4 regions of the Micromonospora humida genome follow, and region 1 is predicted to be linked to each of the others. Evidence: riboswitches for the same ligand, from Rfam matches in the RefSeq annotation. Region 1 holds a riboswitch; each other region holds the start of a gene.
What was found. Region 1 has a riboswitch for cyclic di-AMP ahead of JQX11_RS33435 (C40 family peptidase). Riboswitches for the same ligand answer to the same signal wherever they lie in the genome.
Positions count from the first base shown of each region.

Region 2: it holds a riboswitch for cyclic di-AMP, as region 1 does, so the genes downstream of both, JQX11_RS28315 (C39 family peptidase) here and JQX11_RS33435 (C40 family peptidase) in region 1, are expected to answer to the same signal.
Region 3: it holds a riboswitch for cyclic di-AMP, as region 1 does, so the genes downstream of both, JQX11_RS19535 (coiled-coil domain-containing protein) here and JQX11_RS33435 (C40 family peptidase) in region 1, are expected to answer to the same signal.
Region 4: it holds a riboswitch for cyclic di-AMP, as region 1 does, so the genes downstream of both, JQX11_RS16885 (coiled-coil domain-containing protein) here and JQX11_RS33435 (C40 family peptidase) in region 1, are expected to answer to the same signal.

Region 1 covers NZ_JAFEUC010000006.1:372,841-380,472, reverse strand. The annotation lists gene JQX11_RS15170 (ASCH domain-containing protein) at 1-50, shown strand, start outside; gene JQX11_RS15165 (LLM class flavin-dependent oxidoreductase) at 76-957, opposite strand; gene JQX11_RS15160 (bacteriocin immunity protein) at 1,023-1,286, opposite strand; gene JQX11_RS15155 (hypothetical protein) at 1,996-2,343, shown strand; tRNA gene JQX11_RS15150 (tRNA-Gly) at 2,433-2,506, opposite strand; gene JQX11_RS15145 (zinc metalloprotease) at 2,740-3,774, shown strand; gene JQX11_RS15140 (pyridoxamine 5'-phosphate oxidase family protein) at 3,849-4,403, opposite strand; gene dcd (dCTP deaminase) at 4,550-5,128, shown strand; gene JQX11_RS33435 (C40 family peptidase) at 5,178-6,218, opposite strand; cyclic di-AMP (ydaO/yuaA leader) riboswitch at 6,231-6,367, opposite strand; gene JQX11_RS15125 (C40 family peptidase) at 6,523-7,521, opposite strand.
Region 2 covers NZ_JAFEUC010000017.1:117,785-125,416, forward strand. The annotation lists gene JQX11_RS28305 (CDP-glycerol glycerophosphotransferase family protein) at 1-864, shown strand, start outside; gene JQX11_RS28310 (hypothetical protein) at 1,060-2,064, shown strand; gene JQX11_RS28315 (C39 family peptidase) at 2,128-2,979, opposite strand; cyclic di-AMP (ydaO/yuaA leader) riboswitch at 3,239-3,383, opposite strand; gene JQX11_RS28320 (hypothetical protein) at 3,793-4,554, opposite strand; gene JQX11_RS28325 (hypothetical protein) at 4,686-5,081, opposite strand; gene JQX11_RS28330 (acyltransferase family protein) at 5,285-6,583, opposite strand; gene JQX11_RS28335 (S1 family peptidase) at 6,808-7,581, opposite strand.
Region 3 covers NZ_JAFEUC010000009.1:191,215-198,846, forward strand. The annotation lists gene JQX11_RS19510 (cellulose-binding domain-containing protein) at 1-1,873, shown strand, start outside; gene JQX11_RS19515 (hypothetical protein) at 2,095-2,493, opposite strand; gene JQX11_RS19520 (hypothetical protein) at 2,648-2,791, opposite strand; gene JQX11_RS19525 (STAS domain-containing protein) at 3,147-3,509, shown strand; gene JQX11_RS19530 (SRPBCC family protein) at 3,608-4,075, shown strand; gene JQX11_RS19535 (coiled-coil domain-containing protein) at 4,148-5,206, opposite strand; cyclic di-AMP (ydaO/yuaA leader) riboswitch at 5,211-5,342, opposite strand; gene JQX11_RS19540 (cation diffusion facilitator family transporter) at 5,508-6,422, opposite strand; gene JQX11_RS19545 (HelD family protein) at 6,530-7,632, opposite strand, start outside.
Region 4 covers NZ_JAFEUC010000007.1:316,755-324,386, forward strand. The annotation lists gene JQX11_RS16855 (DUF1232 domain-containing protein) at 1-77, opposite strand, end outside; gene JQX11_RS16860 (hypothetical protein) at 210-1,007, opposite strand; gene JQX11_RS16865 (hypothetical protein) at 1,213-1,584, opposite strand; gene JQX11_RS16870 (lipocalin family protein) at 1,824-2,426, shown strand; gene JQX11_RS16875 (helix-turn-helix transcriptional regulator) at 2,490-2,816, opposite strand; gene JQX11_RS16880 (carbonic anhydrase) at 3,054-3,794, shown strand; gene JQX11_RS16885 (coiled-coil domain-containing protein) at 3,937-4,962, opposite strand; cyclic di-AMP (ydaO/yuaA leader) riboswitch at 4,966-5,097, opposite strand; gene JQX11_RS16890 (YibE/F family protein) at 5,264-6,607, opposite strand; gene JQX11_RS16895 (hypothetical protein) at 6,872-7,402, shown strand; gene JQX11_RS16900 (DUF305 domain-containing protein) at 7,465-7,632, shown strand, end outside.

The DNA of each region.
Region 1 (7,632 bases):
TGGTCTCGGCCGGCGACGGCGGGACGCCCACCGGCGACCTCGGCACCTGAACAGCCCCCGGGGACGGCACCCCGGTCAGGCCGTCCGCAGCTCCGGCAGCAGCCGGGTGGCGACGTCGGCCAGGACCGCCTCGTCGCCCGCGTACCAGCTGCTGGCCCGGGGCCAGTGGGTGATCACGTCGGTGAAGCCGAGCGCCGCCGCCCGCGCCACCTGCTCGGCGAAGAAGTCGGCGCTGCGCAGTGAGAAGACCGGTGCCGAGTCCAGGGAGAGGTAGCGGGGCAGGCCCGCCGGGTCGCGGCCGACCTCGCCGAGGGTACGGTCCATCCGGGCGCAGAGCGTCGCCACCCCGTCCCACCAGGCCGTCAGCTCCTCCTCACCGGTTCCGGTGGTGACCCAGCCCTGACCGAACCGGACGGCCAACCGCATCGACCGGGGACCGTTGGCGGCCATCACGAACGGCACCCGGGGTTGTTGCACGCAGCCCGGGTTGTTGCGGGCGTCCACCGCGCTGAACCAGTCTCCCCGCCAGGTGGTGCCGTCCTCCCGCAGGATCAGGTCCAGCAGTTCGGTGAACTCGCCGAAACGGTCCACCCTCGGCCGGGGCGGCAGCGTCTCCCCGCCCAGCACCGCCGAGTCGAAGCCGATGCCACCCGCGCCGAGGCCCAGCAGCAGCCGCCCAGCGGAGATGTCGTCGAGGGTGGTGACCTGCCGGGCGAACGCCGCCGGATGCCGGAAGTTGGGCGAGGCGACCAGGGTGCCCAGCCGGACCCGTTCGGTGACCATGGCGGCGGCGGTGAGCGTCGACATCGAGTCGAACCAGGGACCGTCGACCAGGTCCCGCCAACCCAGGTGGTCGTACGTCCAGGCGTGGTCGAAGCCCCACTCGTCCACCTGCTGCCAGCGCCGACGCGCCTCCAGCCAGCGCTGGTCGGGAAGGATCACGATGCCAATCCGCATGATCGCCAGCGTACGTCCCGCCCCGCCCCCGCCCTTCCCGCGCCGGGTGCCCGCGCGCACGTGGGTCAGGCAGGTCGGGTCTGCTCCTCGGTCTCCGACCACGGGACCGCCTGCATCGCGATCGGCCGGTAGGCCAGCGCGCGGTCGACGACCTCGGTGGCCGTCAACTCCGGGGTGGTCGTGAAGATCAGATCGGAGACGTCCGGACAGACGAGGTCGCGTTCGAGTCTGTCCAGCCAGTCGTTCAGCTCGCCGTCGTCGGCATAGTCGAGCCGCATGATCCGCTCGACGAGGGCTACGGCCTCGTCCCGGGTCAGCTTCGCCGGCACGGCGACCTCCTCGGAGCAGGGTCGATGGCACCCCACATGATCCTCGACGGGGAAGTGTCGAGGTTTCCGCCCCAGGCTGTCGTCCGGGTCGGCCCGGGAGTGCGCGGGTCGGGTGGTCCTGGCGCGTCCTTTCGAGCTGATGTCGTCAACGAATCAGGCACGGTGAGTGGGGCGTGACAGGTGGCCCGGCGGATGGCAGGCGACGAACGACGTGCTCTGCTGACGTCGACACCGCTTCGGCCGTCGGTGTGAATCGTTCACGTCATCAGGTCTAAAGGACCCGCACGTGTGTGTCCGCTCCCCCCGCAATACTGGCCCCGACGGCTTCAGGCCGCCGGGGTCACCGCCTGGGTAGCGTCAGCCCTGACAACTCGCCGGCCGGAGCCACTTCACGCAGGTGTTCAGTTCCGGTGCGGTGTGGGGGTGCGATACCGCTCCGCCGGATCACGAGCCCTGGTGAAGGTCGGTCGGGCATGTCATCATTCAGTGAGCGAAACGTGACTCGATATGGGGTTCCCTCGTCAGTGCCCGACCACCGGGCCTGAAGCGAGGGCGCTCGATATCGGCGCCACGTAGCGCTGACGAAAAAGGGCCAGAGGAGCGAAGGGAGACGTAGCCGCGACCTCAGGGTCGCACGCGGTACGCCGGGCACCTGCCCCTGCGTCCCGCATGCCCGCTCGTCAGTACAGCTACGTAAAGGATCAACGCCTTGAACTCGGAGACGATCCACGCCTTTGGCGTGCTTTTGCTCCTACTCGCCGGGATCATCTTCCTTTCGTTCGTCGCCTGGCTCACCTTCTGCTACGCGATCGCCCGACTGCCCAACGGAGAGGTGCTCGTTCGGCAAGCCCCGAAGGTCATCGAGGCATTCGACATCAGGAGCTGGGGAGATGTGCTGCTGCCCTGGCGGATCATCACGCGCGGCCTTCACGGGATCGCCGTGTCGGCAGCCAGAGACCCCGGTGGGGTGAGTGGCGAACCGCAGAGCCAGCAGACGAAAGTGGCTACCGGCCCCGCCGAACAGGGGCCGTCGCCACCACCGCCGACCGGCCCGTAATCGCCTGCCATCGGCACGGTGCGCCCTGGTTGGCCGCTAAACATCGAAGGCCCTGACTCGGATTCGCATCCTGGTCAGGGCCTTCGTGATGGAGCGGGTGACGGGAATCGAACCCGCACTGTCAGCTTGGGAAGCTGATGTTCTGCCATTGAACTACACCCGCAAGCGGCACCACTGTACCTGAGGTGACCACACCCGCGCACCCGGGCACCCCCGCGCGTCGTCGACACCGGTCGTGACCATCAGAACACGAAGGGTGCAAAAGAAACGGTCAGATGTTTCACACAAGCGGTTTGGGGACGTTCTCAAACGTGTCGATCAGTTGTAACGTCACCCCCACGTTCACGACCTCGGTGCGACATACCCCCTGTCGCGCCGCCAGAAAGAGGTGGGCCCATGGGACTGCGTCCCAACCTGCTGACCCGGCGTGCCGCCGGTGTCGCGTCGACGACCTTCGCGCTGCTGTTGAGCACCGCTGCGGTGGGCGTCGTACCTGCGGCTTCCGCGTACTCCGCAGCTCCCGACAACACGTCCTGTGCGGAGCCGGCCGACGCCCACGCTGACGTCCACTCCGACGCCCGCGTCCGTGGCGGCAGCAAGGCCGCCCACAAGCGGCACGACCCGAACGAGCTGACCACCAAGCAGGTCCAGGATCGGGAGGCGGAGTTCGCCGCCGCCCTGCGCAACGCGAAGCTGCGGTCGAAGTCCAGCTACCGCACCGGATCGACCGAGGGCACGACGGTGGCGCTGGCCGGGATCAACGTCCCGGTCGTCGTGCACGTCATCCAGCGGGACAGCACCCGGGCCGGGGGCAACATCCCCGACTCGATGATCAACTCGCAGATCAGCGTGCTCAACCAGGCGTACAGCGGTGCGACCGGTGGGGCCGCCACGGGTTTCACCTTCCAGCTCCAGAAGATCAACCGGGTCACCAACGCCTCGTGGTACCCGATCGTGCAGGGCTCCTCGGCCGAGCGGGCGATGAAGACCTCGCTGCGCACCGGCGGCAAGAACACCCTCAACATGTACCTGGGTGAGCTGAGCGACGACCTGCTCGGCTGGGCGACCTTCCCCAAGCGCACCCTGGACGTGATGGACGGCGTCGTGGTGCTCGGCGAGTCGCTGCCGAACGGCACCGCCACCAACTACAACCTGGGCGACACCGGCACCCACGAGGTCGGCCACTGGCTGAACCTCTACCACACCTTCCAGGGTGGCTGCTCGGGGTCGGGCGACGGCGTCTCGGACACCCCGGCCGAGCGTGAGCCGGCCTACCAGTGCCCGACCGGTCGGGACACCTGCACCGCGACCGGCAAGGACCCGATCACCAACTTCATGGACTACACCTACGACTCGTGCATGTACCAGTTCACCGCTGGGCAGGCGAGCCGCATGGTGAACGCCTGGAGCGCGTACCGCGCGTCGGCCTGACCCGGCTGGCACGGCACAGCGTCAGGTGCCGGCTCCGTCCCTTGGGGACGGGGCCGGCACCGTCGTTTCCGGGGTCAGGCGGCGGTGCGGCGGGTGTCGAACCCGTGCCGGCCGCGCCGGGACGGTCGCTGGTCGGGCAGGCCGGCGACACCGTGCCGACCGGGAACCGGGTCGAGCCAGACCTGCACGGCGGGACGCCCGGCGTCGCCGCCGAACGGGGCACCGTGCTCGCGCCGGGTGAGCATGGCGACGTCGACACTGAACTCGAAGAGCCGCCAGTCGACCTGGGGCGCGGCCCGACCGATCTCGGCCACCAGCGCCACCCGGGCCGGATCGGTCACCGGCTCGGCGCGACCGGCGACGTATGCCTCGTCGTCGCTCTCCTCCGGCGGGAACGAGTGGAGCGCGTAGCGGCCGTCGCGTTCGAGGTCACGCCGCTTGGGCGAGTCGACGACGAAGCAGAACAACCCGCCGTCGGTGACCAGCGGGCAGACCGGGTGCACCCGGGGACCGCCGTCGGCGCGGACGGTGGCCAGGTAGCCGAAACCCGACCCGTACTGCTGGAGGAGAAGGCGGATCCCGTCGGCGAGGCGGGGCTCGTCGGCGGCGAATGCGGACCAGGATGCCATGCGGTCATCCTATCGAACAGACGTTCTAAAATCAGTCCGACACGCAGGTCGAACGGCCCGACGTACGCCTCGGAGCCAGCGACGACGCCGGCCGGTGGGGCGGCCCGGTGGGCGGGTCCGGCCGGGGCGCTGGATATGGTGTCCCGATGCTGCTCTCCGACCGGGACCTCGTCTCCGAGATCAAGGCGGGCGCGCTGGCGCTGGAGCCGTTCGAACCGAGTCTGGTGCAGCCCTCCAGCATCGACGTGCGCCTCGACAAGCTGTTCCGGGTGTTCAACAACCACCTCTACACCCACATCGACCCGGCGATGCAGCAGGACGACCTGACGTCGATGGTGGAGGTGCCGGCGGGCGAACCGTTCGTGCTGCACCCGGGCGAGTTCGTGCTCGCCTCCACGCTCGAGGTCATCTCGCTCGGCGACCAGCTCGCCGGCCGGCTGGAGGGCAAGTCGAGCCTCGGCCGACTGGGGCTGCTCACCCACTCGACCGCCGGTTTCATCGACCCGGGTTTCTCCGGCCACGTCACGCTGGAGCTGTCGAACGTGGCCAACCTGCCGATCACCCTCTGGCCGGGCATGAAGATCGGCCAGCTCTGCATCTTCCGGCTCTCCTCGCCGGCCGAGCACCCGTACGGCTCCGCGGTGTACGGATCGCGCTACCAGGGCCAGCGTGGGCCGACGCCCAGCCGCTCCTGGCAGAACTGGCGCACCTGGCCCATCGGCTGACGCGGCGTGCCGTGTCCGGGCCCCGGGTCCGGGGCCCGGACACGGTGGCTCAGCCGGGTCGGCCGTAGCTGTTGACCGGCCCGTCGTCGACCCGCTTCATCGTGATCGGTTTGCCCGCCTGGGAGGCGTGCACGACCCAGCCGTCCCCGACGTACATCCCGACGTGGTGCAGGTCGGAGTAGTAGAAGACCAGGTCGCCGGGGCGCAGGTCGGCCCGGCTCACCCGGTCGGTGACCTGGCGCTGCTGCCGGGCGTTGTGCGGCAACGACACCCCGGCCTTCGCCCAGGCGGCCATGGTCAGCCCGGAACAGTCGTAGTTGTTCGGGCCGGCCGCGCCCCACACGTACAGCTTGCCGATCTGGGCGCAGGCGAACTTGACCGCCGTACCGGCCGGGCCACCGGGGTAGCCGGCGGGGCAGGGGGCCGGGCGCAGCTTGCCGCCGCCGCCGTTGCCGTAGACCGTCAGCCGCAGCTTCTGCAACCGGTCGATCTCGGTGTTGATCTGCTTCTTGCGGGCCGCGAGCTGTGCTTCGGTACGGGTGAGCTGGGCGACCATCTCGTCCAGCGGTGCCTTGGTCGCGGCGAGTTCGTCGCGGAGCTGGGCGACCTCCCGCACCTCGCGCTGCTGGCGGCTGGCGAACCGGTCCAGCAGCCCCAACTGTTCGACCACCTGGCTCGGGCTGCGGCTGCCCAGCAGGGCGTTGACGGTGGACACGTTCTCGCCCTTGTACGCCTGCACGGCGAGGCCGCTGACCTGGTTCATCGCCTGGTCGACGCGGCGTTGCAGGGGGGCGATCCGCTTGCCGAGCGCGTCGGCCTGCCGGCGCTTGGCGGCGAGGTCGATGCGGGTGGCGTTGTGCTGTTCGATGAGCGGTTCGAGCTTGTTCCAGTCCTGGTCGATCTGTCGCTCGATCTCGGCGACCGAGGGGTCGGCGTGCGCTGCCGTGGGGCCACCTGTCAGTACGACCGCGGCGGCGGCCAGGGTGGCGAGGGTGGTGGTGAAGCGGGACCAGCGTGGGCGCGGCACCGTCGTGTTCCGGGCGACCTGGGTCGTCCGGTGCGACGGTGGCCGCGGGGCATGGTGTGCCACCGGGCTCCGGGCTCCTTCTTCCTCGACCGCCTACCGGGTTAGCTGACGGGTTCGGGCGGGAAGGGAGCGCCCTACCGCGGTGGTCGCGGATTCACCCCGGCGTACCTGGGTCCCCGGCTCGCCCGGAGGCGACTCGGCGGTGCCGGTCGACGCCACCCCGGGCGGGGCGGACCTGGTGCCGACCGACGATTGACCAGAGTAGAGACGCTCGTTATCGATCCGCAACCCGCCGGGCCGGCACACTCCGTGACCGGAAAACACGCAACCCCCGGCCCATCGGGCCGGGGGTTGACGTATGTGCTGGTCAGGGGCGGCGGAAGCCGGCCACCGGCATGTAGTTGATGCTGGTCACCTGGACCGGCTTACCGGTCCGGGGCGCGTGCACCATCATGTCGTTGCCCAGGTAGAGCCCGACGTGGTGCAGGTCGCTGAAGAAGAACACCAGGTCTCCGGGGCGGGCCTCGGAGCGCGGGATGGCCTTGCCCTCGTTCCACTGCGCACCGGTGAAGTGGGTCAGCGAGATGCCTGCCGCCTTGTACGCGAACTGGGTGAGCCCGGAGCAGTCGAACGAGTTCGGCCCGGTGGCGCCCCAGACGTACGGGTCACCGACCTGCGCGCAGGCGGTCGCGATCGCGGTCCGGGCGGCGGAGCTGACCACGCCGTTGATCGTGGGGCAGCCGTTCACCTTCACCGTGGTCTTCGGCATCGCCGCCTGCAACCGCTTGATCTCGGTGTTGATCTGGGTCTTCTTGGCCGCGAGCTCCTTCTCCTGCTTCACCTCGGCGGCGATCAGGGTGTCGAGCTTCTGCTTCTCGGCGTCGTACTTGCGGCGGACCACGAGCACGGCCTCGACCTCCCGGCGCTGCTCGGCGGCGAGCCGGTCCAGGATGGTCAGCTGCGTGGCGAGGGTGCCCGGCTTGGTGGTGGTGAGCAGCGCGCTCAGCTCCTGCGAGGGGCCGGACTTGTAGTAGCGGGAGGCGAGGTCACCGACCCGGCCCAGGGCGAGTTCGCTCTGCAGGGCCAGCGGCTCGATCTTCTTCTGGAGGTCGGCCGACTTCTTGCGGTTGACCTTGAGCTGGGCCCGGACCTTGTTGTAGTCCTCGATGGTGGGTTCGAGCTGCTCCCACTGCTTGTCGAGAGCCGCCTCGATCTCCTCGGGCGACGGCGCGGCGTGGGCCGGCACCGCGAGCATCCCGGCACCGACGGCGACCGCCGCGACCAGGGTGAGCAGGCGGCGGGCGACCCGCCGGAGGGCTGCCGGCCGGGCGGGCGGCTGGCCCTGGGCGTGACGGTGAGGGGGCATGGTTGCCACCGGCGTCGACTCCTTTGCAACCGACCGCCGGGCGCCTCGCTAAGGGGAAGAAGGAGGCAGACGTCCCACAGCGGCCGGTGCAACATTAGGGGCAGTCACGGT
Region 2 (7,632 bases), on a different contig from region 1:
ATCCGGTTCACCCAGCTCACCCACGTGCAGCTGCACCATGGCGACAGCGACAAGGCCCCCAGCGCCAACCCGGTCTCGGCCATCTTCGACAAGATCTTCGTGGCCGGTCCGGCGGCGATCGAACGGTACGCGCGGGCCGGCGTGGAGATCCCCGCCGAGAAGTTCGTCGTGGTCGGCCGCCCGCAGGTCGAAGCCATCGAGGTACGCCGGGAGGCCCGCCCGCTGACCGCCCCGACCGTGCTCTACACCCCTACCTGGACCGGCCACCACGCCGACGCCAACTACTGCTCGCTGCCGGTGGCCGAGCCGCTGCTGCGCCGGCTGCTCGACCGGGGCGCCACGGTGATCCTGCGGGCCCACCCGTACACCGGGCAGAACCCGGCCTCGGCCCGGCAGCTGGCCCGGCTCACCGAGCTGCTCGCCGCCGACCGGACCCGTACCGGCCGGCAGCACCTGTGGGGGGCGGCGGCCAGCCGTGAGCTGAGCCTGACCGACTGCGTCAACCGCTCCGACGCGCTGGTCTCCGACGTCTCCGGGGTCATCTCCGACTATCTCTACTCGGGCAAGCCGTACGCGGTGACCGACCTGGGCGTCGACGGCGACGAGTTCCTGACCCGGTTCCCGCTGGCCCGCTCCGGTTACGTGCTGCGCCGGGACATGGCCAACCTCGACGAGGTGCTGACCGGCCTGCTGGACACCGACCCGTTGGCGGCGGCCCGCTGGGACACCCGCCGCCGTTACCTGGGCGACTTCCCCGCCGACGCGTACGCCGACGGTTTCCTCGACGCCGCCCGTCGGGAGCTGGAGCCGGGCTGGACCCCGCCGGCCCCTCGGAAGCCCGCCCCCCTCTCCCCCCACGCCTGACAGTCGCGGCGGTACCCGCACGTCCGGATCCCCGGCCGTGGACGCCCCGATGGCGGTGCCGCCGGGCAACCGCACGGGACAGCCGGCACACGATGATCGCGGTAGAGTCCGCTGCCTCTGGATGGGTGGCCAACTCCCATCACACCAGCCCATGATGGGAGCGGTTCCTTGCGGTCAAGGCACTGGTCGGCACCGATGGCGGTCCTCATGGTCGCCGCACTCACCCCGTTGTCGGGGGTACCCGCGTCTGCGCGGTCCACCGGGGCAGCCGGCACCGCCGCGGCAGCGGACCGCGTGCTGCGGGTCTACAACAACAACATCGAGAACCTCGTGGTCAACAACTCCGACGGGACGTGCACCCGGATCTCCGGGCCGGATCATCTCACCTCGATGCTGGTGGACGACAATGGCGCGACGGGGACTGCCGGGGTGGCGGCCCCCGACCTGCTCATCGTGCAGCAGGTTCGCGGTACGGGCCAGGCCGAGGCGTACGCCGACCAACTGTCGGCCAAGTTCGGCTACCCGGCCGGCAGCTACAGCGCGATCGTCGTCTGGAGCGACCCGGAGCCGTGGGGCAGCACTCACAAGTGCAGCTCCCAGACGCTCGGTGACCTCAAGAAGAAGCAGACCAATGCCATCATCTGGAACACCAGGACGCTGAGCCTCGCCAGCGGCGACGTCTCCAAGTACTGGAGCGCCGGCTGGTTGAAGCCGGGCACCGCCTACGGCGGCGGCGCCGGGTGCACGCTCTACAAACCGCCGAACAGCGACCCGGACACCACCGACTACTACAAGTGGAAGCGGACCAGCGCCATCGCGGCCCGCTTCACCATCAAGGCAACCGGCACCAGCGTGTTCGCCGCAACCATGCACCTACCGCAGGAGAACCGGCAGAATGCCTGCGCCGGGGACGGGATCACCGGCATCGCCGGCAGCGGCATCAACATCGGGGCGGACGCCACCAGTCTGCTGAACGCCTCGACGATCCGGATCGTCGGCATCGACGCCAACCGGACCGGCATCGCGGCGAGCACGCTGAACGGTTTCGGCATGACCGGCTACGGTTCGGCCGCCACCAGCGGTTCCAGCAAGATCGACTATCTCTTCGTCAAGGGTGCCGTGCGGTCCTCCCCGATCGGCCACACCGTGACCGGCACGAAGTCCAACCACCTGGCCCTGTACGGCTTCATCGACTACTGATCCCGTGACACGCGACGGGCGTCGACCCACATGGATCGACGCCCGTCCCGTGCGGGTTACGGATCAGGCCGAGTAGCCCCGGGTGGCGATCCAGTTCGCCAGGGTGGTCACGCTGACCCAGTAGGCCGGCAGGGACGGGTCGGCCGAGTCGGCAATCCGTACGGTACGGCCGTCGTCCCGGTAGCCCACAGCGGCGACGTAGTGGCCCCCGGGGAAGGAGTGCCAGCCGCCGTCGAGGTCGGTGGCGTCCCCGGCCACGTTCGCGACCACGGCCCGCTGGTCGGTGACCGCCGCGACCACGTCGGCCCGGAGCCGCTCGACCTGCGCGTCGCTCGGGGTGCCGGCGAACATCCGGGTCCGGTACGGGTCGCCCTTGACCACGGCGTTGAGCACCCGGGTGGTGTCCTCGGCCGAGTTGGTGCCCATCTCGGTGGTGCCCAGCTGGGCGGCGAGGTCGTCCTGGCCACGCTCGATGCCGGCCGCGCTGAGCGCGTTGCGCACCGCCGCCGGGCCGCAGTAGTAGTAGGTGGTCTGGGCCTGGTAGTCGTAGCGCAGGACCTTCGACGACGGGGGCTTCGGGGCCGCCTTGCGGGTCAGGTCCGGGTCGGCGGTGGCGCGGACCTTGGCCCGGGTGACGCGCGGCGACGGGGTGGGGCTCGCCGAGGGGGTGGCCGACGGGCTGGTCGGGGCGGGGGTGGCCACCCGGGCCTGGGCGCGGCTGGCGACGTCGTCGAGGCGGGGGGCGGTCTCGGCCACGGCGGTGGCGCGCTGCTGGTCGGTCGGGGCGTCGTCGATCCCGGCGGCCAGGGCGGTGCCACCGGCGGCCAGGACGAGGACCGCCGCCGAGCCGACGACCATCCGGTACGGGCGCTGGGCGCCCAGTCGGCGGAGCTGACGCTTCATGTGGTGCTTCACGGGGTGTTCCTCCACGGGGCGAGGCGGCCAGGCACGCCGGACCGGCACGTGGCGGGTACGCCACGCGCGGATCGGGTGTTCAGCCGCTCGTTCGGCAGGGACCGCCCGACGGGAGCCGGACGGATCGGCGGGTCGCCCGACGGGGTCGGGCGGCGGGGTGGACGGCCGGGTCAGCGCCTCAGGCGCGACGGTCCGGCGGTACCCCGGCACCGAGGTGGAGGGACAACCGAGGGGGTGGGGTCATGCTGCACGAGGATGGAACTCCTTCCGCTGCCGCCGACCGGGTTAGCTGACGGATTCGGGCGGGAAGATCGCCCTACCCCGGGCCGTGGCCCGGAGATTCACCCCAGGTGGTGCATGTGGGTCCCCGGTTCGTGACTCGCACGATTGAGCGGGTCGGTGCGGCGTCGCCTCCTGCGATCGGAAACCGCACCGGACCGCAGCGACACTACTGGCCGCCCTTCCCTCCCGCCAAGCCCCGTGAGCTGCGTAAACATCGTCGAGTCGACGATTTTCCGGGGCAGCCGGGCAGCAAAGGCCAGCCCCGGGGACGAAGCCTCGTCGGAGCCCGGCCGGGCGACAACCGGACGACCCGTCCGCAACCTCCGGTGATCATCAGAGTCGATGTGACCGCCTGTGACCGCCTGTCCGGTTCCCCCGTGCCGTGACGCCCCCCACACCGGCCCAAAATAACAATTCGGCCCCCGAGCTCCGGCCTCCCGGCCAGCGGCGTCCCTGGGCAGGGCGGGCCGGGCCGGGCCGGGCCGGGGCAGGGCGATCCGAGTCTCGTCCGAGGCGGCGGTCCCGGGGTGGTCAGCCGACCCGGGCCGGGTGCCAGCGGGTGGCACGCGTCGGGCGGGTCGCCGCCGACGTCGCGGTGCGGGGCAGCGGGACCCGGCCCGGCCGCACCCGCTGCGTCGCCGCGTACGCCTCGACGGCCAGGGAACGGGCGGCCTCGGCGGCCAACTCGGCGTCCCGCCACGCGACGCGTTCCCGCCAGGCCGCCGCCCGGTACGCCGCACGCCGGTCCTCCCGGACCGCCCGGGCGAGCATCACCTCGTGCTCGACGGGGTGCCGGCGCGGGTCCCAGCCGTCGCGGTGCGCGAAGACGTCCCGCAGCCGCTCCACCGACAACTCGCCCCGCCAGTGCGCCGCCACCGCCTCCTGGTGCAGCCACCGCTCCCGACCCGCGTACTCGGCAGGTGTCCGGGGGGTACGCGGGCTGGGCAGCGCCCCCGCGCCGACGAACCGGCGGGCGGTCGTCTCGGCCTCGTCGTACGCCTGCCACGCCCGGTCCAGGGTGTCCTGGGCGGCCAGCCAGGCGGCCCGGTGCCGGCGGGCGGTCTGCGCGGCCCCGGCGGCGGCGACGGCCACCTCCTCGGCGTAGCGGCGCAGGTCGGCGACCGGGGGCGGGTCGTCCGGCGGCGGCACGACGGGGGTCAGCTCGGTCGCCTGGTCCCGCTCGGGGCGGGCGACCAGGACCGCGAGGCCGGTCAGCGCGAGGACGAGCAGCAGGGACCAGATCGCGGTGGCGGTCGGCACCCCGATCAGGAACTGGGAGAGCACGGTGTTCACGGGTCGACACCTCGCGGGCGGATGTGGCGGATCGGGGCCGTACCGGGGCGGGACCGTTGCGGGCAACGTCCGGCCGGTACGGGGACGAGATCGTGGCTGTGGTGGCGGCGGGCGGGCCCGGTGGGGCGGGGTCAGCCCGCCGGGGGTGCCCGGGGCCCGGCGGCGGCGGGCACCCGACCGGCCGGTGTCGGCAGGGTGGCCGTCGGAAGCTCCCGTGCCGGACCGGCCGGCACGGCGGGTAGGCCGGCGTCGACCCGGTCGGTCGCCACCACGTCGACCCGCTCCGTCCCGCGACCGTCGGCGCGGATGCCGTCACCCCGACCGAACGGGGTGTCGAGGGCCACAGCTGTGGGGAAGGAGTGCGACGCATCGGCCGACAGTGCGCCGGGGACCGGATCGAACAGCGCGGGGCCGGACAGCGCCGGGCCGGCGGCGGCGAACGCGAGTGCGACGGCGAGGCCGGCGAGCAGCCGGGACATCCCGCGCGCGACCCACCACAGGGGACTGGTGAGCGCGACCGGGAACACGTGACCACGCTACCGCCGCGCCGACCGGCCCGCAGCACCGCCGGGCGTGTCGCCGCGCCGAGAACACGGAGGAGCAGGTCACCCGGGTTCTGGGGCGGCAGAGCCGGGGGTGTCCAGGATGGAGGGAAGCTGCGCGGCCGACGCGCCAGGGCAGGAGCCGGGCCACGCCGGCGGGACCGGGGAGAACAGGTCGTGACGGCGGGTCAGTGGGGGTCGCGCGGCCCGGCGTACTCGACGGGACGGCCGTCACGCGGCCCGTCACCGGCTCCCCTCGGCCCCGGCACGACGCCGTCGCCGCAAGCGGAGGCAGCGCCGGGAGCAGCCGGGGTGCCGGCGGTGGCAACGCCAGGACCAGCGGCGGCGGAGGGGGCGGCTGGCTTGCGGCGGCGGGGGGCGAGGCGGCGCATCATCGGGGTCTCCACGAAGCGGTGCAGCGCGGCGGCCAGCGCCAGGTTCGCCACCAGGAAGCCGAGCACGGCCAGCGGCCCCGACCAGCCGGACAACCCCACGCCCCAGTGCCCGGTGAGCCGCAGCACGGTCATCATCACCAGCACGTGCACCAGGTAGAAGGCGAACGACACCTCGCCGAGCCAAATCAGGGTGCGGTGCCGCCACGGGGACCAGCGACCCTGCACGTCCGCGCGGGCCGCCGCCGGGATGACCAGGATGTACGCCACCGACAGCAGCGCCGCCCACATCTCGGCCGGGATCCAATGCGCCGCCACCCAGACGACCACGAAGAGCACGCTGGCCAGGGGCAGCCCGGGACCCCGCCAGTGACCACGGCGCAGCAGTTCGGCGGCGGCGACACCCAGCCAGAACTCGGTGGAGCGGACCAGCGGGAAGACCTGGGTGAACCACCAGTTGCTGCCCTCGGGCAGCAGTTGCTGGCCGGGCCAGAGCGCCAGGATCACCAACGGTACCGCCACCACCACGGCCCAGAGCAGGCCGGAGCGGGCCCGCCGGATCGCCGGCAGCGCCAGCGGCAGGCAGAGGTAGAAGAACAGCTCGCAGGAGAGCGACCAGCTCACGTTGTTGATGCTGTAGAAGTAGCCGGGGGTGGGGTCCCACGCCTGGACGAGGAAGAGGTTCTCCAGGGCGGCGCGCGGCACCACCGGGTCGGCGAACCACCACATCACCAGCAGCGCCGCCGCCCAGGTCAGCACGTGGTTGGGATAGATCTTGGCGAGCCGCCGACGCCAGAAGTCCCGCCGCCGGTCGCCGTCGCGGGCCGACCAGACCAGCACGAAGCCACTGAGGATGAAGAAGAACTGCACCCCGGACAGGCCCAGGGTGAACAGCCAGTCGACCACCGCCTTGGCGTCGGGCTGGGCGACGATCCGCATGGTGCCGACGTGGTAGCCGAAGACCAGCATGGCGGCGATCCAGCGCAACCCGGTCAACGACGGCAGCCGGCTCGCGGTGGCGGCACTCGCGGACCGGGTACGCACGCCGGGACTGACGGTGGTGGTCAGTTCCCCGTCGACACGGCTCGGCACCACGGATCTCCCTCCTCGGCCGCGTCGTCGGCACGGCCCGGGGCAGCCTGCACGCCGCGCTGCCCCCGAGCGATCCCGCGACGGGCGGTCACGGCCCCCCGGCGGGGCCGCCGCCGGGCACCCTACCCGCTCGGCACCGGCCGGAACACCGGCGTCGCCCCTGGCACCCCGGACACCGCAGCGGGCCGCCCCCCGTGGGAGGGACGGCCCGCTGCCGGCGTCGGTGACTACACCGTCGCCATGACGTTCAGAATCCAGTCCCGGCTCTCCGGGACCGTGGCCCAGTACGCCGCGCCACTACAGTCCGACATCGCTTGCGAGAGCACCCCCACCTGGTAGCGAAGGCCGTCGACCAGCTTGAACAGCGGCCCACCCGAGTCACCGAAGCAGACGCGGCCGTTGATTCCGGTGGTCGCGATGCCCCGCCCGCCGTACCCGTCGACGGAGTCGATCGACGTGACGTTCTGGGTGGCCCGGCGCAGCGCCGCCGAGGGTGCACAGGAGACGCAGGTGACCCCCCAGCCGAAGGCGTAGGTGGTCGCGCCGACCTTGGTGGTCGCGGTGGGCAGCCGCACCGGCTCCGCGTTGGCGGACCGGTCGAGCTTGAGCATCGCGATGTCGTGGGAGGTCCGCACCCGGGAGGTCGCGATGTTGACCACCCCACCGCCGCTCGCCCAGTTGACGCTCTTCACCCGTACCGAGAGACGCGAGTCCGCGATGCGGTTGTTGTTGTTGTCGAACAGGCAGTGCCGCGCGGTGAGCACCCAGTAGTTGCTGACGATCGACCCGGAGCACTGGAAGTTGCCGCTGACGAGCACCGCGGCCAGGCCGTCCGCGTCGGTCTGGACTTCACCCCCGATGATCGGCTGTGGTGCCGCCGAGGCGGGTCCGGTGAGCCCGGCCGTGAACGTCACCGCCGCGAGCACCGCGACCAGCACCCGCAGCCCGCGCGCCGGCCCGGTCCTGCTCCTGCCCAGCACTGTGGAAATCCCCCGTGTCATGTTGCCCTCCATCGATCTGGACGATTTCCACGATCCTCCTATCCCGCCTGC
Region 3 (7,632 bases), on a different contig from region 1:
CGACACCGGCGGCCCGTACGACGGGGGCAAAGGTGACGTGTGGAAGTTCAACCGGGCCACCGGCGCGTGGACGCAGATCAGCCCGATCCCGTCGTCCAGCAGCGACGCCTACTTCGGCTACTCGGGGCTGACCATCGACCGGCAGAAGCCGAACACCCTGATGGTCGCCACCCAGATCTCCTGGTGGCCGGACGCGATCTTCTGGCGCAGCACCGACGGCGGCGCGACCTGGAGCCGGATCTGGGAGTTCGGCAGCTACCCGGAGCGCACCAAGAAGTTCAAGATGGACATCAGCTCGGTGCCGTGGCTGACCTTCGGGGCCAACCCGGCCCCGCCGGAGGAGTCCCCGAAGCTGGGCTGGATGAACGAGTCGGTGGAGATCGACCCGTTCGACTCCAACCGCTTCATGTACGGCACCGGCGCGACCATCTACGGCAGCACCGACCTCACCAAGTGGGACACCGGCGGCCAGCTCACCATCAAGCCGATGGTCAAGGGCCTGGAGGAGACCGCCGTGCAGGACCTGATCAGCCCGCCCACCGGGGCACCGCTGATCAGCGGGCTCGGTGACATCGGCGGGTTCCGGCACACCGACCTGGACGCGGTGCCGCCGATGCTGTTCACCCAGCCGGTCTTCACCACCACCACGAGCCTCGACTACGCCGAGGCGAACCCGGCGACGATGGTCCGGGCCGGTAACTTCACCGACGCCGACCGCCCCAACGACAGCCACGTCGCGTTCTCCACCGACGGCGGGGCAAACTGGTTCCAGGGCAGCGAGCCGGGCGGGATCAACAACGGCGGCACGGTCGCCGCCGCCGCCGACGGCAGCCAGTTCGTCTGGGCCCCCGGCGACGCCGGGCAGCAGGTGATCCGTTCCGTCGGGTTCGGCAACTCGTGGACCGCCGCCACCGGCATCCCGGCCAATGCCGTGGTCGAGTCCGACCGCGTCAACAAGAACAAGTTCTACGGCTTCAGCGCCGGCAAGTTCTACGTCAGCACCAACGGTGGGGCCAGCTTCACCGCGTCCGCCGCCACCGGCCTGCCGGCCACCGGGAACGTCAAGTTCAAGGCGGTGCCCGGCAAGGAGGGCGACATCTGGCTGGCCGGTGAGGGCGGGCTGTGGCGCTCCACCGACTCCGGGGCCAGCTTCACCAAGCTGGCCGGTGTGTCGGCGGCGGTGAACGTCGGCTTCGGCAAGGCCGCCCCCGGGCAGACGTATCCGGCGGTGTTCACCTTCGGCACCGTCGACGGCAAGGCCGGCGTCTACCGCTCCGACAACACCGGCGCGGCCTGGGTGCGGATCAACGACGACCAGCACCAGTACGGCAACGCGGGCGAGGCGCTGACCGGTGACCCCCGGGTCTACGGCCGGGTCTACCTGGGCACCAACGGCCGGGGCATCCTGGTCGCCGACCGGCTCGGTGGCACTCCCACCCCGACGCCGACCACCCCCGGCCCGACCACGCCGCCGCCGACGACCCCGCCTCCCACCACGCCGCCGCCGACCACCCCGCCCCCCACGACGCCTCCGCCCACCACGCCGCCGCCGACGACTCCGCCGCCCACCGGTGGGTGCGCGGCGACGTACAAGGTGACCGGGTCGTGGCCGGGTGGCTTCCAGGGTGAGGTGACCGTGCGTAACACCGGCACCAGCGCGATCGCCGGCTGGACGGTGAACTGGACGTTCGCCAACGGTCAGACGGTCAACTCGCTCTGGGGCGGCACCTTCACCCAGACCGGGGCGAACGTCTCGGTGCGCGACGCCGGGTGGAACGGTGCGCTCGGGGGTGGCGCGAGCACCAGCATCGGCTTCACCGCCAACGTGACAGGCGCCAATGCGGTTCCGGCGGTGACCTGCACCAGCCGCTGACAACTATCAACTATCCGACACCTGCCGGCTCCGCTCCCCGACCGGGAAGCGGAGCCGGCGGCATGTCCGGGCTGAGAGTGGTCGACTCAGTGGTGGCGAAGTCGCGGCATCCACCCCGGGTCTTTACCGCAACATCGCCCCAGCGGGGGCGGATCGAAGACGGCGCAGGCCCCGGTCGACGCCGAGAAGCGTGACCGGGGCCTGTGCGTGCCGTGGAGCGGTCAGTCGTCCAGCCCGACGGGGGAGTTCGGCCGGTCCACGTCGACGAACTCGATGTCGTCGACGGCCCGGTCACCCCGGCTGCCGGCGGCCCGCGCGGCGGTGCCGGCGGCCCAGCCGATCGCCGCGCCGACCAGCGCCGCGCCGATCAGCAGGGTCCAGGGCAGGGCCGGCCGCCGGCCGGCGAGCGCGTCGAAGGCGAGCGTCGCCCGACGGCGGGCCTCGTCGGCGGTCGAGCCGACCAGGTCACCGGCGTCGGCCAGCCCCGAGTCCCGGACCGACCGGGCGGCGTCCCGGACGCTGTCACCGGCGGAGTCCACCGCCGAGAGCAGGTGGTGCCAGGCCTGGTCGGCGATCCGCTCGGGCTTGCTGCGGCGCTCCAGAAGGTTGCTGCCGATCATCGTGTTACCTCCTCGAATGCCGAAGTCTGCGGCCACTTCGGAGGTCGTCTCCGCGCCGCAGCGGTCCTCGCACCGACCGGTCACCCGGCCGGTGTCCGAGCAGTGCCCCGCCCGGCCGGGTCGCAAACCCGTGCGTACGGGTGACCGTCACCGCTCAGCGCACCGAGACCACGGTGGTGGCGCGGGCGAAATCGTCCCCGTCGTCGTCATCGTCGTCGTCCCCGCCGCCGAAGCCGCAGGCCAGGACGAGAGCGAGTAGTGCGCCGACCCCGGCCAGCCCGAGCAGTCTCCTGAGCATCGATCCGTCTCCTCGATCGTGGTGACCCATCTCTCGCCCACGGTAGGCACCCCGCACAACCTGCACCGGGGGAGTCGGCGGGCCGCGTCGGGGAGCCGGCGGGGCTCGCCCGGCGCACCGCGTCCGGGTGTCGGTGGACCGGGGCCGCTACTCTGGGACGGTTGGAACGGCCGAGCTGGGCCGTTCGTCTGAGGAGAACAGGACCAGCAACGGTGCGGAGAGGGACGGTCCGGTCCGTCCGGATCCGCGAATTGCTCATCCCGAGGGGTGGCGACCGAGGCCATCGGAGGAATACTCTCGGTCGCGGCCCGCGTACTGATGAGGCGCCCGGGGACGGGCGAGTGGAGGTGCTCGCGTGAGCCTGTCGATCGTGAAGTCGGTCCTGCCGGCCGGTGTCATCGAGATCGCCCCCCGTGGTGAGATCGACGTCGACACCGCCTACGAGGTACGTGAGGCGATCGCCGAGGTGCTGGCCAAGGGTCGGCCCGCGCGGATCGAGCTGAACATGCGACTCGTCACCTTCATCGACTCCGTCGGGATCAGCGCCATGGTCGCCGGCTTCCAGACCGCCGAGGTCAGCGGCGTCAAACTGATCGTCACCGAGCCGAGCCGGTTCGTGCACCGACAGCTCTGGGTCACCGGCCTGCTCGGGCTCTTCGGTGCCCCGGAGCCGTACTTCGCCGGTGCCGCCACCCCGGAGGTCCTGCCCGGCGCCTGACCGGGCCACCGGTCGGCGTCGACGCCACTGACCAGGGACGTTGCCAGTCCGTCTCCGGTACGGCACGATCGTGCGACCGACGACGGTCAGGAGGCCCGGTGGTCCGGCGGGAGAGCTTCAGCTACACGGTGCAGGCGCGCTGCTCACCGGCGGACGCGATGGCGCTGCTGAGCGACCTGTCCCGGCAGGAGGAGCTGCATCCCCTGATCGTCCGGGTGCGCCGGCTGCCCGCCCGGCCGGGTGCCCTGGCCAGCTACGCGATCACCGACCGGCTGGAGCTGGGGCCGCTGCGGTTCCCCGTCACCTACCAGGCCGACGTGCTGCTGGCCGGCGACGACGAGATCGTGACAGTGGCCCGCCAGCAGCCCGGCACCACCGTACGCAACCACACCCGGCTGCGGATGGAGGGTGACCTGCTGCGGATCGACGTGGAGATCACCCTCGCCGCGCCGGCCCCGCTGTTCGGCTACGCCTTCCGGCAGGCCCGCGCCGCCCACCTGGGGTTGGCCAGCCGCCTCGGCGCGGTCCTGGACAGCCGGGCCGGCGACCCACCCCCCGCCGGCTGACGACCGCCGACACCCGCCCGGACGGTCGCGCCGCGGTGGCCCGCCCTGAGCGGACGGGCCACCGCGCCGGGATCAGATCATCGACAGGTGCACGTGGTTGGTGTGGTCGCTGGACGGGTCCCCGTTGCCCCCGCTGTACGCCTTCCACCCGCTGCTCGGCAGCCAGATCCGCTTGAACCAGATCACGTAGAGCACACCGAGCCGGTCGGCGTTGCGGATGAAGTACGCGGCGAGGTTGTTGCCGTACGTCCGGTCGCCGCCACTGGCCACCCCGCCGAAGCCGCCCTTCTGGGCGGCGAAGTCGCACGCCCGGCCCTTGGGGTGCTCGCCGGAGCCGCTGGGCCGGTAGCAGGAGACGTACCTGGTGAAACCGGCCGCCTTGGCCTGGTTCAGGGCGTTGAGCGTACGCGGGGTGATACAGCCGTTGGCCGGCGTCGGGTCGTTGACGCTGCACGACTCGGACGGCCAGGAGCCGTCGGAGTTGCGGGGTGCGCCCTTGGCGTTGCTGGTGGACGTGCCGTCCGAGCTGCCGGAGTCGCGGGAGGTGGGGGCCGGCTTGTCGGCGGCGGCCACCGCCAGCGCCCGCTCGGCCTGCTCCTTGCGCTTGCCCATGGTGGCGACCTGCTTGCGCTGTTCGGTGATCTCCCGGGTGACCGCCGCCCGGGTCCGGGTGGCCTGGTCCCGGGTCTCGATCATCGTGCGCAGTTCCTGGTCCTCCCGGGTGGCGACCGTCTCCAGCGCCGCCGCGCGGTCCAGGAAACCGCTCGGGGTGTTGCTGTTGAGCAGGGCGGACATCGGCCCGAGCCGGCCGGTGCGGTAGGCCGCGCCGGCGATCTCGCCGACCTTGGCGGTCTGCGTGACCAGCTGCCCCTCGATGGTCTTGAGCTGTCCGTCGAGTTCCTGCTGGCGCTTGGTGGAGCGCTCCAGGGCGGCCTTGGCCTCCAGCCAGCCCTTGCTGGCGGCGTCGAGCTGGTCGCGCAGCGCCGGGGTGCCGCCCTCGTCGTCGTCGCCGGGGGCGGCGAGCCGGGTGGCAGGCGCGGCGGCGGCCGGGGTGAACGGTGCGGCCGACACGCCCAGGGCCAACGCCGTGACGACTGCGGCCAGCAGCCGCGTGGTGGTGCGTACGTGCATGCGGATGTCCTTCCGTCAGCCGCCGACCGGGTTAGCTGACGGGTTCGGGACGGAAGATCCCTACCGCTGACGCGGATGCACCCCAGGAACGTGGTTCCCCGGTTCGCCCGGGCGGGCGATTAGGCGGCGGCCTCTGCCTGGCGGAGACCGGGGCCGAGCCTACCGGTACGCGAGTGACGCCTGCCTACCTCGTGACTGAGGGTACGAGAGTGAATACCCTCAAAAGGTTCAAACGACGCAAATTTCCGCGATCTCTGTGCGGGAGTACCCGGCGGGGCTGACCGTCCGGCCCGGGGCGGGGTCACCAGTGGGCGGGGCCGCATGCGCCGGGGCTCGCCCCGGGCTCGACCTGGAGGGTGGCGTGCTCGATGTGGAAGTCCTCCCGCAGGGCGCCCCGGGCGGCCGCCAGCACCGCGCCGACCTCGGCGTCACCGGCCAGGGTGAGGTGGGCCGAGGCGACGTCCATGCCGGAGGTGAGCGTCCAGACGTGCAGGTCGTGCACCTCGGCGACACCGGGCACGGCGGTCAGCCGGTCGTGCACGGCGGTCACCGGCAGGTGCTCCGGGGCGGCCTGGACCAGGATGCGCACCGCCGCCCGGCCGAGCCGCCAGGTGCGGGGCAGGATGAACACGCCGATCGCCACGGCGACCAGTGGGTCGGCCCACCACCAGCCGGTGCCGGCGATCAGCAGCGCCGCCACGATCACCCCGACCGAACCGAGCAGGTCGCCGAGCACCTCCAGGTACGCCCCGCGCAGGTTGATGCTCTCCTTGGCGCCCTCCCGCAGCAGGCCGAACGCGACGATGTTGGCGAGCAGGCCGAGCACCGCCACCACCAGCATCGGGCCGGCCAGCACCTCGGGTGGCTCGCCGAACCGGCGGACCGCCTCGATCAGCACGTAGACCGCGACCCCGCTGAGCAGGACGGCGTTGGCCAGGGCGGCGAGCACCTCCAGCCGGTAGAGGCCGAAGGTGCGCTGCGGGTCCCGGGCGGCCCGCCGGGTGGCGGTGATCGCGGCCAGCGCCATCCCGATGCCGAGCACGTCGGTGAACATGTGCCCCGCGTCGGAGAGCAGGGCCAGCGAGCCGGTGCCGAAGGCGGCCACCGCCTCGACCACCATGAGCACGGCGAGCAGCCCGAACGCCGCCCAGAGTCGACCCCGGTGCCGGTGCGCGGCGTTGCTCACCGTCGCGCTGTGGTCATGACCTGCGCCCACGTCCACACCCTCCGTCGCCGCTGCGGACCCGCTCCAATCTATGCTCACATCGCTATGTATGCAAGTGATGGTCGGACGTCCGGCCAGGTGGGCCGGGTGCCGGTCGGTCAGCCGGTCGGCTCGACGGTGGTGAGGCGCTGGGTCGCCCGGGACAACGCCACGTAGAGCGTCCGCACCCCCGAGCCCGGATCGGCCCGGATCTCGCCGGGGCAGACCAGCACCACCCCGTCGTACTCCATGCCCTTGGCCTGGAGGCTGGTCACCACCTGCAGGCGCGCCCCACCCCGGTCGCCCAACCAGCCGGCGACCTCGTCGCGACGGGGCACCGGGGTGATCACGCCGACCGTCCCCGCCACCTCGGCCAGCAGCGTGTCCACCGCGTCGGCCGTCGTCCGGGCCAGCTCCGCCGCCGGCACGTGCAGCGCCACCGGATCCACCCCGGTGGAGCGCACCGCGCTCGGCAACTCCAGGTCCGGGTAGAGCCGGCGGATCTCCGCCGCCGCCACCGCGAAGATCTCCGCCGAGTTGCGGTAGTTGGTGGAGAGCGTGAACCGGTGCCGCCGCCGCCGGCCCAGCGCCTGGTCCCGGGCCCGGTCCAGCTCCGCCTGGTCACCCGTCCAGGCGGTCTGCGCCGGATCACCCACCACCGTCCAGGAGGCGAGCCGACCGCGCCGGCCGATCATCCGCCACTGCATCGGCGAGACGTCCTGCGACTCGTCGACCACCACGTGCGCGTAGTCCCGGTAGTCCTCCGGCCGCTCCCGGGCCGCCGCCCGCGCGGCACGCTGCCGCTCCCCGAAGGTGCTCAGCTCCCGGACGCCACCGGCGAGCTGGAACGGGTCCCGCCGGGCCTTCTTCGGACGGACCGGCTGGCCCAGCAGCGCGTCCAGCTCGTCGAGGAGGGCGATGTCGGCCACCGTCAACCCCTCGGTGTCCAGCGACCGGTACGCCTGCACCAGCAACCCGACCTCCGCCCGGGACAGGACGCCGGCCGCGTACCGGTGCAGCCGCTCCGGCCGGGCCAACCAGCCCAGCACGTGCCGGGGATGCAGCCGGGGCCACCACGCCTTGAGGAACTCCCGGAACTCCGGCCGCTCGATGATCTCGTCCTCGAAGGCGGGCTGCTCGGGCAGGCCGGCGACGGCCGACCGCCGGGCCTGCGCGTACAACGCGGCGAGCACCCCGTCGAAGCCGACCCGGCGGACCTCGT
Region 4 (7,632 bases), on a different contig from region 1:
AGCAGGACCGCGCCGACCAGTGTCGCCAGCGCAAGGACCGCGCCGACGACGACGAGCGCCCACATCTCCCGGGACATGCCCGCAACGCTAGTGCAGCGCCGCCCACCGTGCCGCTGTCCGCAGTGCGACGCGCCGCCGTCACCGGCGGGTGGCGCGGCCCGGCGTCGGCGGCGACGTCGTCGTGCGGTCGGTCAGGTCGTGGGGGTGGGTCAGTAGGCGGGGACGGCGGCCCGGCCGCGCGCCACGACCGGGTTCTCCCGGGTGGTGTCCGCCGCCGAGCGTGGGGCCTCCGGCATCGGCAGCACCGACTCGGCCCGCTCCGGGCGGCGCTCCCGCGCGGCGAACGCCTCGTCGCGCAGGCTGCGGGCCGCCGCGCCGGCCAGGTCGGCGGCCCGCCAGGCCGCCTGCTCCCGGGCGACCGCCGCCCGGTGCCGGGCCGCCAGGTGGTCCCGGGTCGCACGGCGCAGCACGAGTTCCTGCTCCACCGGGTGCCGGCGCGGGTCCCAGCCGGCCCGGTGGGCGAGGGCGTCGGCGAGCTGTTCGTCCGACAGCTCACCGCGCCGGTGCGCCTCCTCGGCGGCCCGGTGCAGCCAGCGTTCCCGGTCGGCGTACTCGGCGGGGGTCTGGCCGGTGTGCGGCAGGGGCATGACCGCGGCGGCGGCGAGCCGGCGCAGGTGCGCCTCGGCCGCCTCCAGGGCGGTCCAGGCCGACTCGACCTCGTCCTGGGTGGCGAGCCACTCGGCCCGCAGCCGGCTCGCCGTGGTGCCGGCCCGCTCGGCCGCCACGGCGACCTCCTCGGCGTACCGGGTGTGCTCCCGGTCCTGCTCGGCCCGTTCCGGGTCGTCGGGCAGGGCGGCGTCGCGGAACCGGCCGGCCGCCGCCAGCCGGAGCCGGCCGGGCCGGACCACCAGGGCCGCGACGGCGACGGCGGCGAGGGCGAGCAGGATCAGCCAGATCGCGGCAGCGGCGGGAACATCGGGCAGGACGGCGGAGAAGACGGTCTGCATCACCAACACCTCACGGTGGACAACGACGTGGACGGACGGGGGCCCGGCAGCGGGCGGAAGCTGGGCGGCGCGTCCTGCGACGGGTGGACCGGATCGGGTGGACCGGATCTGCCGGACCGGACCGCGGTCGGGCCGGCCGGGCACCCGGGGCCGTGGTCGGCAGGGCCCGGTCGTGGCCGGCCGGGCGGCGCAGGTGCCGCGCGGCTCAGCTCCGGGGCGGGCCGCGGCGGCCGGTGGCGTCCCGGACCGGGTCCGGCGTCGCCCCGGCGGCCGGCGCGACGGGCCGGGCGGCGTTCTCGACGGCGGGCGTCGGCGGCTGGGGTCGCAGCGACCCGTCGTCGGGCCGCCCGTCACCGGGTCGGGCGTCGGCCCGATCGCCGGTCGGCCGGGCGTCGGCGGGCAGTGTCGCCACCCGCGAGGTCACCACGGAGGGTCGGGCGGTGACGGCGACCGGGCCGCCGGTGACGGCGAGGAACCCGCCGAGGCCGGCGGCGAGCACCAGCGCGGTGACCGCCAGCCGGGTCAGGTCGCGCAGCCTCGACACCCAGACCGGCTGGGTGGGGGCTACGCGGATCACCCGTCCAACCTATCCCCGACCGGCCGTACGCGCAGCGGCGGTGACCCGACCGCAGGAGTGAGTCGGGCCACGGTGTGCCGTGTGGACGGACCGCTCCCACCAGGGATACGGCCATTGACCTGCGCCTGGATGCATCGACGAGAATGAGAATGCCGACAGTTTCCGGCCGGTGGGTCCGGGCAATTCCGCCGACGGCGTGACGCTGCGTCGCGCCGGACCGACAGACCGGAGGAGACACCATGGGAGTACGTCGTCAGGTCGTCGCGGCCGTCGCGGTCGCCGCGGCGGCGGTGCTGGCCACCGCCGCACCCGCGCAGGCCGCGCCGACCGCCGTCGACACCGGACCGCTCACCCCGGTGGCCGACGTCGACGTCGAGCGCTACGCGGGCGACTGGTACCAGGTCGCCGCCATCCCGGCCATCTTCGAGATCCAGTGCTACAAGAACGTGACGGCGCGGTACGACGTCCAGCCCGACGGCACCATCGGGGTCCGCAACACCTGCCGCACCATCGTGGGCACCACCAGCGCGGTCACCGGGCGGGCCCGCAGCGAGAACCCGCCGGCCGACTCGGCGTTGACCGTCTCCTTCCTCAAGCTCGGCGGTAGGTGGATCTACCTGGGTGGGCCGAACTACGTGGTGATCGGGCTCGATCCCGACTACCGGTGGGCGGTCGTCGGCGACCCGGACCGCAGCACCGGCTTCGTCCTCTCCCGGGAGCCGGCGCTGACCGGGGCGCAGACGGCGGCGGCGAAGGCGGTGCTCACCGCCAACGGCTACGACCTGTGCGACTTCCGCACCACCCGGCAGGACGGTGGCGGCGGAGCCGGCAGCTTCTGCTGACCCTCCATCCGCGACGGCCCGTCCCCGCCGGGGCGGGCCGTCGCCGTGTGCCGGTCCGGCGGCTCAGGACCCGGCGTCGGCCGGGTCGGGGCTGAAGAGGGCGAGCAGGGCGCCGACCTGGCGGTCGGCCTCGGCGGGGTGCCGGAAATGGCCGCTCGGGTTGAGCGTGTACTCGTTGCGCCGGCCGACCCGGGTACGCCGCAGGTAGCCGCCGGCCTCCAGGTCGGCGACGATCGCCTGGGCGGCCCGTTCGGTCACCCCGACCTCGTCGGCGACGTCGCGGAGGCGGGCGGTGGGGTTGCGGGCGATGGCGAGCAGCACATGGCCATGGTTGGTGAGGAACGTCCAGTTCCGGGTGCTCCCCGTGCCGCCTGTCGCCATGCCGGTCATGGTATGGCCCGTACCTGGGAGACCCGTCGTCGGCCGCCCCGACGGGTCGGGCCCGGGGTCGCCCGCCGATCCGGTGCGCGCCCCGGGTCCGACACGCCGTCGACACCGCGCCGACCGATGCCTGAAACGTGTATCACGAAATCTTGACGTACCTTTAGCTGCGTGTGACCGTGGGGACACGGCCGTCGTCGCCGCCGGCCGGCGTGACCAGGTGCGATTCCGGACCGAGGTGAGGCAATGGCCCCGATCACTCCGACCCAGGCGTTGGCCGAGTTGCAGGCCGGCAACCGGCGGTTCGTCGCCGGTGTGCCCCGTCATCCCAACCAGGACGCCGGGCACCGCACCGCCGTCGCCGACGGTCAGCATCCCTTCGCCGTCATCGTCGGCTGCTCCGACTCCCGGCTCGCCGCCGAGATCATCTTCGACCGGGGTCTCGGCGACCTGTTCGTGGTCCGGACCGCCGGCCACACCGCCGGGCCCGAGGTGCTCGGCAGCGTCGAGTACGCGGTCACGGTGCTCGGCACCCCGCTGGTGGTGGTCCTCGGGCACGACTCCTGCGGTGCGGTGCAGGCGGCCCGGGACACGGCCCGCACCGGCACCCAGCCCCCGGGGCACCTCTACTCGGTGGTCGCCGCCGTCGGGCCGAGCTTGCGCCGCGCGGCCCAGCAGGGGGTGCACGACATCGACGGGATCGTCGACATCCACATCGCGCAGACCGTCGAGGTGCTGCTCGGCAACTCGCCGGTGATCGCCGCCGAGGTGGCCGCCGGCCGGTGCGCGGTGGTCGGCATGTCCTACCGACTCGCCGCCGGCGAGGTCCACCAGGTCGCCCCCGCCCCCGAGCTGTCGGAGCCCACCGCCGCGGCGTCCGAGCCCGCAGCTGTGCCCCCCGGGCCCGCCCCGGCCCCCGAGCCCGCCGCCGCGGTGCCCGCACCGGCCGTGTCGGCCGGTGCCGCGCCGGCACCCGTCGCCTCCTGACCCGCACCCGGTCATGACGAAGGCCGCCCGGCTCAGCCGGGCGGCCTTCGTCATGCACCTCGATCAACCCTTCGGGGCCGATGGTGCGGTATCCGGGAGCCCGGACACCGCACCATCGCCGCCACGGTGTCGATCACGGTCGCTACAGCAGTGACACGTGGACGTGGTCGGTGTGGTTGGACGGCCCCGAGTACGAACTCCAGCCGTTGGCCGGGAACCAGATCTGCCGGTTCCAGATCACGTAGTAGATGCCCAGACGGTCCGAGTTGCGGATCAGGAACGCGGCGAGGTTGTTGCCGTACATCCGGGTGTCGTTGTTGTGCCACGGGCTGAACCCGCTGTTCTGCAACGACCAGTCGCACGCCCTGCCCTTGGGGTGCTCCCACGGCCCGCCGGGGCGGTAGCAGCCGACGAACCGGTTGAACCCGGCCCGCTTGACCTCCTTGTACATGTGCAGCGTGCGCGGGGTGATACAGCCGGACGTGGTCGGGTCGTTCTCGCTGCACGACTCCCCGCGCCAGTCGCCGTTGGCGGTCTGGCCGGGGGCGACGCGGGCCACCGGGGACGTCGCGTCGACCAGGCCGCCGGTGAAGCCCCGGCCGCCGACCAGGGCCAGTGCCTTGTCGGCCTCGGTCTTCTTCTTGGCCATCAGGTTGGCCTGCTTCTGCTGCTCCCGGACCTCGGCGTCGACGGCGAGCTTGGCCTGCTCGGCCCGGGTCTTGACCTTGTTGACCTCGGCCAGCTTGCCGGCGTTGACCATGTTCAGCTCGTCCAGGGCGGCGGCCCGGCGGACGAAGGCGTCCGGCGCGTCGCTCTCCAGCAGCGCGGCGACCGCGCCGACCCGACCCGTCCGGTACGACTGGGCGGCGATCTCGGTGACCTGCGGGGCCAGCGCCGCCAGCTCCTGCTCCGCCTTCTCCACCTCGATGGCGTATTCGAGCTGGCGCTTCTTGGACTTCTCCAGCCGGGTCTTCGCCGCCGAGTACTCCCGGTTGGTGGCCTCGATGACGTCGGTGAGCAGCTTCGGCTCGTCGTCCTCCTCGTGCCCCGAGGGGGTGGGCGCGTTGGGCGCGGCCGTCGCGGGGGCGGCGGCCGGTCCGGCGACGATCGCCAGGGCGGCGAGTACGGCCACTGCCGGCGTCAACCAGCGGCGTAGGGGTGCCGTCACAGTTTTCCCTTCCGTCGACCGCCGACCGGGTTAGCTGACGGGTTCGGGACGGAAGTGGCCCCTACCGCTGGCGCGGATTCACCCCAGGTGCTCGGTTCCCCGGCTCGCCGTACGGCGATTGGGCGGTGGCACCGCTGGCGCCGGTGGGCGCCTTCGGCGGTGACCGGCAGCGAGGTTACCCGAGAGTCGTACCGGGGATCTACGCCCGCAACCCGACCAAATGAGTATTTTCCCGATAGCGAGGGGTAATCAGTGACGCGACCGACAGGCGCGACCTCGCCTCCGGTCACGCAGCGCAGTGTCACCATGCGGTGTCCGTGCTCCCTTCCGGGTCTGGCCACCGTGCGGGGGCCGGGGTGGACGGTTCGCCGTGCCGGGGCGCGCTCAACGCCTCCAGCGCCTCGGCACGGTCGGGGGCGGGACGTGGGGTGGGCGGCGGCCCGGCCGTACCGGTGTCGGCCGGTCCCCGCCCGGCGGTCACGACCAGCGCGGCCAACCCGGTGGTCAGCGGCACCGCCGCCACCAGGCCGAGGGTCGCCACCGCGCTGCGGACGATCTCCTGGGCCAGGAACTCGCTGGTGAGGATCTGGCTCACCGGGCGGCTGTCGGCGGTGAGCAGGAGCAGCAACGGCAGTGACGCGCCCGCGTACGCCAGCACGATCGTGTTGACCGTGGACGCGATGTGCGCCCGGCCGACCCGGGTCGCCGCCCGGTAGAGCTGCAACCGGGACAGCCCCGGGTTGGCGTGCGCCAGCTCGGTGACGGTGGCCGCCTGGGTGACCGTGACGTCGTCGAGCACGCCGAGCGACCCGATGATGATCCCGGCCAGCAGCAGGCCGTGCAGGTCCACGTCACGCTGGTACATCGACAGCGTGGTGGCCTCCTCGCTGCCGTACCCGGTCAGGTGGGTGGCGGCGGTGGCCAGCGTGCCCAGCACGCCGGTCAGCACCAGGCTGCCCAACGTGCCCAGCACCGCCACCGAGGTCTGCGCGGTGATCCCGTGGGTCAGGTACAGCACCACGAACATGATCAACGCGGCGCCGGTGACCGCGATCGGCAGCGGCGCGCCCCCGGCGGAGATGCCCGGCACCACGAAGGTCAACAGGATGGCGAAGCTGGCCCCGAGGCCGGCCAGGGCGGCCAGTCCGCGCAGCCGGCCGAACGCCACGATCGCCGCCGCGAACAGGGCGACCAGCCAGAGCAGCGGCATGCCCCGCTGGTGCTCGGCGATGTGGTAGCTGCTCGCCGACGGATCGCTCGGGTCGGCCAACGCGACGAGCACCACCTCGTCGCCGACCGCCACCGTCGGCGCTCCCGGCCCGGACGGCACCGGCGTCTGCACCTCACGGCCCGCGTCCGGCCCCTGCTCGACGGCGACCGTCACCGTCCCGCACGGCCCGTCGGCCACCCCGGGGGGGCCGTCGGGGGTCTGCGGCGCGGGCGGGCACGGTTCGGTCACCACCCGGGTCACCGTGCCGTGGTGGCGGGGCACCTGCTCACCCTGGTCGATCTTCGGGGTCGCACCGGGCCAGAGCACCAGCGTGGCGATCACCGTGACCACGATGAGCGGCACCACCGTCATGACGAGGAGCCGTCGCACCCGCGGCGGGGTGGACGGAGCGGGACGGGTGTGGTCGGCGCCCATATGTGCGAGTTCTCCCAACGATCCGGGACGGGATACGTGTCAGCCGGCCAGCCGGTTCACCACGGACGGCGGGTCATCGTCGGACGATGGTAGCCACCACCCCGGCCCGCCCGGTTCGCCCTGCCCACGGTAGGTCGAGGCGGCGGGCCGGCACCGGCCGGTCCCGGCAGCCACCCCGTGCCGGGCCTCGACGGGCCGGGCCCCGACGCGCGCCGACCCACCCGTACCGGCCCGCCGGGCGGCCCGGACGGCTAGCGTGGAGCCGTGCGGCGGGCGGGTACGGCGACGACGACCGGGCGGTGGCTGCGGCTGCTCCTGCTCGTCGGCACGCTGCTGGGGCTCTCCGCGATGCACACCCTCGGCCACGACGCGCACCCGGGCGGCGGCCACCCCACCGGCCACGGCACGTCGACCGACGACCCGCACCGGCCCGCCGCCGACAGGTCGTCCGTCCCCGTGCCGGCGGCGGACCTGATGCACCTGACCCCTGAGGTGTGGGGTGTCCCGGTCGGTCCGGGGTGGGGCGTCGCGGTGGCGGACCCGGTCCTGCGGGGGTGCGGGGACGGGTGCGCGGTGGCGCTGCCCGCCGGCCCACCCGGCCCACCCGCGACGGTGTGGAGCGTCTGCCTGGCGGTGCTCGGGGCGCTCACCGTGACGGTGCTGGTGCTGCTCTTCGCGGTGCGGTCCAGGCCGGCCGGGGTGTCCCGTCCGCCGTCGCGGCCCCGGGAGCCGCGCGCCCCGCCACCCCGTCCGCTCGGGCTCCGCCTCGCCTCGGTGTCGGTACTGCGCAGATAGGACGCCCCGACGTGGCTCCGCCGCGTCCCGCGTCCGTCTCCGTCGTACCGAAAGGTCTGCCCGTGTCCCCTCGTCGTCGCGCGTGCCGTGCCATCCTGGCCGGCGTCGCGCTCAGCACCGTCGTCGCTCTGTCCGCCTGCGGCGGCGACCACTCCACTGGCGGCCACGGCCGCCCGGCCGTGGGTGCCGCCCCGGCCGCCTCCGCGTCCGCCGGGGTCGCCCCGGCTGAC